2 linked regions of the Collimonas fungivorans Ter331 genome follow. The protein of the gene in region 2 binds, or shares a complex with, the protein of the main gene of each other region. Links are inferred from orthologs where the notes say so. Each region holds a gene or a part of one and is shown on either strand. Other genes may lie near its edges.

Region 1 (4,010 bases), 150 kb from region 2 along the record:
CTAAAAGACAATCTGTTCCGGGCCGGTTATCCGGCGGCTTTGCCGCAGGCCATCAGCGAATCCGGCAAGAGCATGTTCGAGCTGCCGTTCATCTGGTGCGCCGCGCCGCAACGGGTGCTGCGCACCGCCACCATCGAGAACTGGGAGCTGGCGCAAGCGGCGCTGGACGCCAAGACCGGCGTGATTTTCCTGACCCCGCACCTGGGCTGCTTTGAAATCATCGCCCAGGCGATCGCCACCAAGACCCCGCTTACCGCGCTGTACCGGCCGCCGCGCAAAGCCGCGCTCAAGCCCTTGATCGAAGGCGCGCGCGGACGCCACAACCTGTTGCTGGCGCCGGCCAACCTGGCGGGCGTGCGCACCCTGTTCAAGGCGCTCAAGAAGGGCCAGGCGATCGGCCTGCTGCCGGACCAGGTGCCGCAAAACGGCGAAGGCATCTGGGCCGATTTTTTCGGACGCCCGGCCTACACCATGACCTTGCCGGCCAAGCTGCAGCAGATGAGCGGCGCGCCGATTATCCTGTCTTATGCCGAACGCTTACCGTTCGGCCGCGGGTATGTGATCCGCTTCGTGCCTTTCGATGAAACGCCCGGCCACACCCCCGAGCAACGCACGCTAGCCATCAACCTGGCGATGGAAAAGCTGATCGCGCGCTGCCCGGCGCAATATATCTGGAGCTATAACCGCTACAAGACGCCGCCCGGGGTTGAAGCGCCGCCGGCGGTTTCCAACCCCGCCGCACCGGAGCAGCAGGCATGAGGGCCTTGCTCGGCTTGCTGTGGCTGGCGCATTTCCTGCCGCTGTGGATCCTGGGACCGATCGGCGAAGCCTTGGGCTCGCTACTGTTCATCATCATGAAACCGCGGCGGCACATCACGCTGACCAACCTGCGGCTGTGTTTTCCAGACATGACGGAAGCCGAGCGCGTGGTGCTGGCGCGCCGCCACTTCCAGGCTTACTCGCGCAGCGTGCTGGAGCGCAGCGTGCTGTGGTGGGCTTCTGAAAACCGCTTGCGGCGGCTGATCAAGATCGAATCGGACTTGCCGCTCAGTACGCTGCAGGCCGGCCCCACCATTCTGCTGTGCCCGCATTTCGTCTGCCTGGAAATTCCCGGCATCGCCCTGGTGCTCAATTCCTCGCTGTCGATCTGCACCATCTATACCCGCCAGCAAGATGCGGTGACCGATGCCGCGCTGCTGAAAGGCCGATCGCGTTTCCGTCCGGTCAAGCTCTTTACTCGCGAGCAAGGCGTCAAACCCATCATCCGCGCCATGCGCGAAGGTTTCCCGTTCATCATGCTGCCGGACATGGACTTCGGCATGAAGGACGCCGAGTTTGTGCCGTTTTTCGGCATCCCGACGGCGACGCTGACCGCTACCGCCCGCATTGCCGCCGCCACCAAAGCCAGCGTGGTGCCGATGATCGCAACTTTCCTGCCCGGCTACAGAGGCTGGAAAGTGACCTTCTACCCGGCCTGGGAAAATTATCCCGGCGACGACATGACGGAAGCCACGCGCCGCATGAACGCCTTTATCGAAGCCCGCATCCTGGAAGCGCCGGCGGAATATTTCTGGGCCCACAAACGCTTCAAGACACGCCCCCCTGGGCAGGCTGACGTCTATTCCCCGCCTGCGCCGGAGCAGGCCGACACTGCTGCGCACTAGCGCCGTTTCCATCATAATGGCTGCATGAAACTCAAATTCACAAAAATGCACGGCGCCGGCAATGATTTCGTCGTGATCGACGCGATCCACCAGCATGTCGATTTCACTCCTGCGCAGTGGCAGCGCCTGGGCGACCGCCGCTTTGGCGTGGGCGCGGATCAAATGCTGGTGGTGGAAAAATCGCAGGCGGAAGGCGTCGATTTCCGCTACCGGATTTACAACGCCGACGGCGGCGAGGTTGAACAATGCGGCAACGGCGCTCGCGCCTTCGTCAAATTCGTCACTGACAAGGGTCTCACCAGCAAGCGCGCGATCCGGGTGGAAACCATGTCCGGCATCATCGAACCGAAGCTGGAAGACGACGGCCGCATTACGGTCGCCATGGGCGCGCCGGTCCTGGCGCCCGCCGCGGTGCCGTTCGACGCCAGCAACCTGGATAGCCGGGCGATGGGCGAAGATACGCTCTGGCCGCTGGATGTCCAGGGCAAACAGGTATGGATCTCAGTAGTATCGATGGGCAACCCGCATGCGGTGCAGGTAGTCGAGGACAGCGAGGCGGCGCCGGTGCTGGCCGAAGGTCCGCTGATAGAACATCATCCGCGCTTTCCGCGGCGGGTCAATGCCGGCTTCATGCAGATTGTCGATCGCCACAGCATCAAGCTGCGCGTATTCGAGCGCGGCGCCGGCGAAACCCTGGCTTGCGGCACCGGCGCTTGCGCTGCGGTGGTTGCCGGCATCCGGCGCGGCCTGCTGGACTCGCCGGTCGCGGTGCAGACCCATGGCGGCGAACTGTCGATCGCCTGGGCCGGCGGACAGCAGGCGGTCATGATGACCGGCCCGGCGGTATCTGTATTCGAGGGCGAAATCGAAATCGCCGCGGCCGGTTAAGCGTCAGTGAGCATAAGCGTTAAAGGACTTCATCGGCTTCCGCCGCTGAAGACGGCACCGCGGTCTTGAAGCGGTATAGGCGCTGCCGGTAATTGCCTTCAGGTCCGTTCGGACCGCAATCCACATCTTCAAACAGGCGGGCGATCCGGGTCAGGGCCTGGCGCTCGTCGCCGGTCTGGATCAATATCAGGCGGCGTTTGCTGCGCGCATAGTGAGCGCGGATATCGATCACCAGGCAATGGCCGCAATCGGCCTGGTTCAAATCCAGCAGCAAAGCCTCGGGCCGGCTGAGGCCGAACAGCACGGCCAGTTCGATCCGTGCGGCCAGGAACGGGTGCGCCTTGACTTGTTCACGCGTCAGCTGCTGCTTGGCTGCTTCTGCCCAGGCCGCCGGCTGTGCGCTGTCGGCGATTCGCGCCAGCAGGTTTGCCGCTTCGCCGCTGCCTTGCGCCGCCGCTTTTTGCAGCCAGTAGACGGCGCGCACATCGTTGGCAAGTTTCTCGCGCCGGTTGCGCCAGGCGCTGAGCCCGCACTCCAGCTGCGCCGCGCGATGTCCCATTTCGGCGGCATGTTCCAGATGGCGCTGCATGTCGACCAGGTTGCGCTGCGAAAACTCCGACTTCAGGTAAATGCGCGACAAGGCATACCAGGCATCCGCCAATCCGGCTTCGCCGGCCAGCGTCAGCCAGCGGATTGCTTTTTTGTAATTGGCCGACCCGGTCCCCACCAGCAAACGTTCGCCGTCGCTGTTCATGCGGGCGTACCACAGGCCCAAGGCCAGCTGCGCGGCCTTGTCGTCGCCATACGCGGCCAGTTCCAGGAATTGCTGCACCTCGGCCGCATCGAAACCGTCGCTGGTCTGCAGCACCTGGGCGCTGCGCAGCAACAAGGACAGGTTTTCTTCTCCCAGCTGGCGCGCCAGAGTTTCCGACGGCACATTCAATTGCGCCAGGATATCGGCATACTGTTCCGACAGCGCCCTCGCCAGCGGCAACGCTCTTTCCAGAAACACCGGCCAGTCGGCTTTTTCCCATGCGAGTTGCGCCAGCGATTGCTGCGCCTGCATCACGCCGGCGTCGGCGGCACGCGCGGTCCATTTCAAGGTCGCGTCCTGTTCCGGCTTGGACTCAGGCTGAGTCTCAGACTGCACCCCGGCCAGTTTCTCACTTGGCGCCGCGCGGCCTGGCAACGGCGCGCTATCGGCGTGCTGCGCCAGCAGCCATTGCGCTTCGGCGATGCCGGCGTGGGCGGCGGTTTCCAGGGCCTTGATGACTTTGCCGTGCAAGCCCGGCAACACTTGCGGATTGCCGCCTTCGCGATTCAGCACCAATTGCGCCAGCACCAGGCCTGCCTGCATCAGGCCGGCGTCAAAAGCGCGTTCATACCAGACGCAAAGCGCCAACGGATCGCTCGCCGCCTCAGCCACTTCCAGCGGAATATGGCTGCCGATCAGCATCC
Region 2 (3,948 bases):
TGCTGGTCAGTTCCGGCGCCGTGGCCGAAGGCATGCAGCGGCTCGGTTTCGACAAGCGCCCGACCAGCATCGACGAACTGCAGGCTTGCGCCGCGGTCGGCCAGATGGGCCTGGCGCAGATCTATGAAACCAGCTTCCGCGCCCACAACATACGCACCGCCCAGGTCTTGCTGACGCACGCCGACCTGGCCGACCGCGAACGCTACCTGAACGCCCGCTCGACCCTGTTCACCTTGCTGCGCTTCGGCGTGGTGGCGATCATCAACGAGAACGACACCGTGGTCACCGATGAAATCAAGTTCGGCGACAACGATACCCTGGGTGCGCTGGTCGCCAACCTGATCGAAGGCGACGCCCTGATCATCCTGACCGACCAGAAGGGTTTGTACACGGCCGATCCGCGCAAGGACCCGAATGCCGAGTTTGTGCATGAAGCCAAGGCCGGCGATCCGGCGCTGGAAGTGATGGCGGGCGACGCCGGCACCAGCATCGGCCGCGGCGGCATGATCACCAAGATCCTGGCCGCCAAGCGCGCCGCCACCTCGGGCGCCCATACGGTGATTGCCTGGGGCCGCGAAGATGCGGTGCTGACCAGGCTCGCCAGCGGCGAAGCCATCGGCACACAATTGAATGCGCAGACCGCGCAGCTCACCGCCCGCAAGCAATGGATGGCCGATCACCTGAAAACCGCCGGCAAGGTAGTGCTGGATGCCGGCGCGGTGCAAAAGCTGCGCAACGAAGGCAAATCCTTGTTGCCGATCGGCGTAACCGCCGTATCCGGCGAGTTCGGCCGTGGCGACGTCATTACCTGCACCGATGGCGACGGCCACGCCATTGCGCGCGGCATCAGCAATTACACCAGTTCGGAAGCGCGCCGCATCATGCGCCATCCTTCGGCGGAGATCCAGTCTATCCTGGGTTTTGTCGAAGAATCGGAATTGATCCACCGGGACAACATGGTCTTGCTCTAGGCGGTAAGACCGGCAGCTCCGGACAATAAAAAACGGCTCCGCAAATTGCAGGAGCCGTTTTTACATGCGAGCGGGGCGGGTCAGCTGCCCGGTTTGATCGGGCGGTTGCTGCGCAGCCTGCTGCGGATGTCCTCCACCTTGCCGGCTATCATGCCATCCTGGCAAAGAAAGTCCTTGGCCAAGGCTGCATGCTGGCGGTTTCCCGACGATTCGCTGATCTGCTTCCAGCCGCTCAGGCGCGCGCGCGACCAGCTGCCGTCTTTCTGGCCAAACGCATATGACTTGCTCTCATAGGTCTGGCAGCGGATGCCTTCGTAGCTGACGTTTTCAGCGCCGCCCTGGCTTTTGCTGACCAGCGTGTAGCGCACCACGCCGTCGCTGCCGGCCGATATCGAATTGACATCGATGAAAAAATTCATGGTGGCGGTCGGGCTGACATAGAACGACACCAGGTTGGCGGCTTGCGGCTGCGGCGGGATTTCGGTCTTGGCTTCTTGCCAGGATTTGCCGTCGTCGTAATCGTCATCGTCGGACATGCCTGAATTACTCGAATTCGCGCCGGCGCCGGGATTGAACGGGTCGCCGGCGGCGTGCACGTGGGCGGCGGCCAGCAGCAACAGGCTGGCAGCCAGCAGCTGCAGCATCTTGTTTGTGGCGGGGGGGAAACGCAAGGCGCGCAAGGCAACAGCCATAGAGGTACTCACTTCTTTTCGGGTTCGGCACAGGCCGGAGGGGATTGCGTCGCTGCGCGCGGCCCGTGGCCGGTGCGCAGGTGACGGGCGTGATGCGGCGCGTTTTGCAGCGGGCGCGTCAGGAAACGTGATAATTCTTGCAAGGCGCGCTGGTAGACATCCCGTTTGAATTCGATCACGACGTCCAGCGGCACCCAGTAATCATGCCAGCGCCAGGCGTCGAATTCGGGGTGTTCGGTGAGGCGCAGGTTGACGTCGCAGTCGCGTCCCACCATGCGCAGCAGGAACCAGATCTGTTTCTGGCCGCGATAATGGCCGCGCACGTCGCGCTTGATGAAATGGTCGGGTACCTCGTAGCGCAGCCAGTCGCGGGTGCGGCCGATGATCTTGACGTGTTCCGCCTTCAGCCCGATTTCTTCCTCGAGTTCGCGAAACATTGCCTGCTCCGGGGTTTCACCGTATTTGATACCGCCTTGTGGAAACTGCCACGAATGTTCACGCACGCGCTTGCCCCACCAGACTTCGTTCTGGGTGTTGAGCAAGATAATGCCGACGTTCGGGCGAAAGCCTTCACGGTCAAGCATGTTGTTACCTCAAAACTTTCTGCGGCCAGGCGGCTCTACTGCGCATTTTGCTAGATGTTCTGCTAGATTCCTTGCTTGCCGTCAACATTGCGGGACAGGTCCATGCAGCCGCCGTGGTTAGGCGTAAAGCTCTGTCCTCGCCCGGTCAGGCGCGCAATCTGTCCTTGCCAGTAACAACAATGGCCAGAACATCAATCAATTGTGCAAAGAGTAGGCGCATCAGCCAGCTAATCCTTTAAAATTGAGTTGATTATAACCCTCTCTTTTTAAAAAGAATTCATCGTTATGCGCGCCTCCCGTTTTTTTATCTCCACGCTCAAAGAAGCTCCATCCGACGCAGAAATCGTCAGCCACAAACTGATGATGCGCGCCGGCATGATCAAGCGCATCAGTTCCGGCATTTACACCTATATGCCGATGGGTTTGCGCGTGATCCGCAAGGTGGAGAGCATCGTGCGCGAAGAGATGAACCGTTCCGGGGCGGTGGAATTGCTGATGCCGGTGGTGCAGCCGGCCGAACTGTGGCAGGAAACCGGCCGCTGGCAGAAATACGGCGCCGAACTGATGCGCGTCAAGGACCGTCACGGCCGAGACTTCATCATCCAGCCGACTTCGGAAGAAGTGATTACTGACATCGCTCGCACTGAATTACGCTCTTACCGCAAGCTGCCGGTGAATTTTTACCATATCCAGACCAAGTTCCGCGATGAACGCCGGCCACGCTTCGGCTTGATGCGCGGACGCGAATTCACGATGAAAGACGCCTATTCCTTCGATCGCGACCTGGATGGCCTGAAACAGTCCTACCAGATCATGTACGACGCCTACGTCCGGATTTTCAACCGCTTTGGCCTGCAATTCCGGGCGGTGGCGGCCGACAACGGCGCCATCGGCGGCACCGGTTCGCATGAATTCCACGTCATCGCCGCTACCGGCGAAGACGCCATCGTGTATTGCCCGAACTCGGATTACGCCGCCAATATGGAAGCGGCCGAGTCCCTGCCTTTGTATCCGGCCCGCGGCGCGGCGACCCAGGCGCTGACCAAAACGGCGACGCCGGGCAAGGCCAAATGCGAAGCGGTAGCCGAGCTGCTGCAGCTGCCTTTGACGCAAACCATCAAGTCGATCGTCCTGACTGTTGAAAAAGAAGCAACCGACAAAGAGCCGGTAAGCAAGGTGGTCTGGCTGCTGATGCTGCGCGGCGACCATGAACTCAACGAAATCAAGGCCAACAAGATTCCCGGCCTGGCCGGTTATCGTTTTGCTACCGAACAGGAGATTGTCGAGTACTTCGGCACGCCGCCAGGCTATCTGGGGCCGGTCAATACCAAGAAGCCGGTTACCGTTGTAGCGGATGTCACTGTCGCCAACATGCATGACTTCGTCAGCGGCGCCAACGAAGTGGATTTCCACTACACCGGCGTCAACTGGGGCCGCGACCTACCCGAGCCGATGGTGTTCGATATCCGCAATGTGGTGGAAGGCGACCCTTCGCCGGACGGCAAGGGCGCCCTGGCGATCTTGCGCGGGATCGAAGTCGGCCACGTGTTCCAGCTGGGCACCGCCTATTCGGAATCGATGAAAGCGACTTTCCTGGACGAGAACGGCAAGCCGCAGATGCTGCAGATGGGATGTTATGGAATTGGCATCACACGCATCCTGGGCGCCGCGATTGAACAGAATTTCGACGACAAGGGCATC

What was found. The genes of interacting proteins can lie anywhere in the genome.
Region 1: the proteins of CFU_RS20275 (region 2) and dapF are in contact, whole or in part, in a solved structure (PDB 5YGU), measured with the Escherichia coli proteins. The link is inferred for Collimonas fungivorans Ter331 from one-to-one orthologs.

The regions. Positions count from the first base shown.
Region 1 is NC_015856.1:4,727,152-4,731,161, forward strand. Bases 646-3,620 are described here. They hold dapF (diaminopimelate epimerase), read left to right. Parts: upstream 646-1,688; coding sequence 1,689-2,552; downstream 2,553-3,620. Other genes in these bases: CFU_RS20985 (lysophospholipid acyltransferase family protein), read left to right, coding at 646-759; CFU_RS20990 (lipid A biosynthesis acyltransferase), read left to right, coding at 756-1,664; CFU_RS21000 (tetratricopeptide repeat protein), read right to left, coding at 2,572-3,620. Also shown: more of CFU_RS20985, read left to right, coding at 1-645; more of CFU_RS21000, read right to left, coding at 3,621-4,010. UniProt on the Escherichia coli protein: Involved in the succinylase branch of the L-lysine biosynthesis and in the biosynthesis of the pentapeptide incorporated in the peptidoglycan moiety. Catalyzes the stereoinversion of LL-2,6-diaminopimelate (L,L-DAP) to meso-diaminopimelate (meso-DAP).
Region 2 is NC_015856.1:4,573,649-4,577,596, reverse strand. The notes cover bases 460-3,372. They hold CFU_RS20275 (RNA pyrophosphohydrolase), read right to left. Parts: upstream 2,248-3,372; coding sequence 1,672-2,247; downstream 460-1,671. Other genes in these bases: CFU_RS20270 (proline--tRNA ligase), read left to right, coding at 2,533-3,372; CFU_RS20280 (CNP1-like family protein), read right to left, coding at 1,052-1,675; proB (glutamate 5-kinase), read left to right, coding at 460-971. Outside these bases: more of proB, read left to right, coding at 1-459; more of CFU_RS20270, read left to right, coding at 3,373-3,948. UniProt on the Escherichia coli protein: Master regulator of 5'-end-dependent mRNA decay.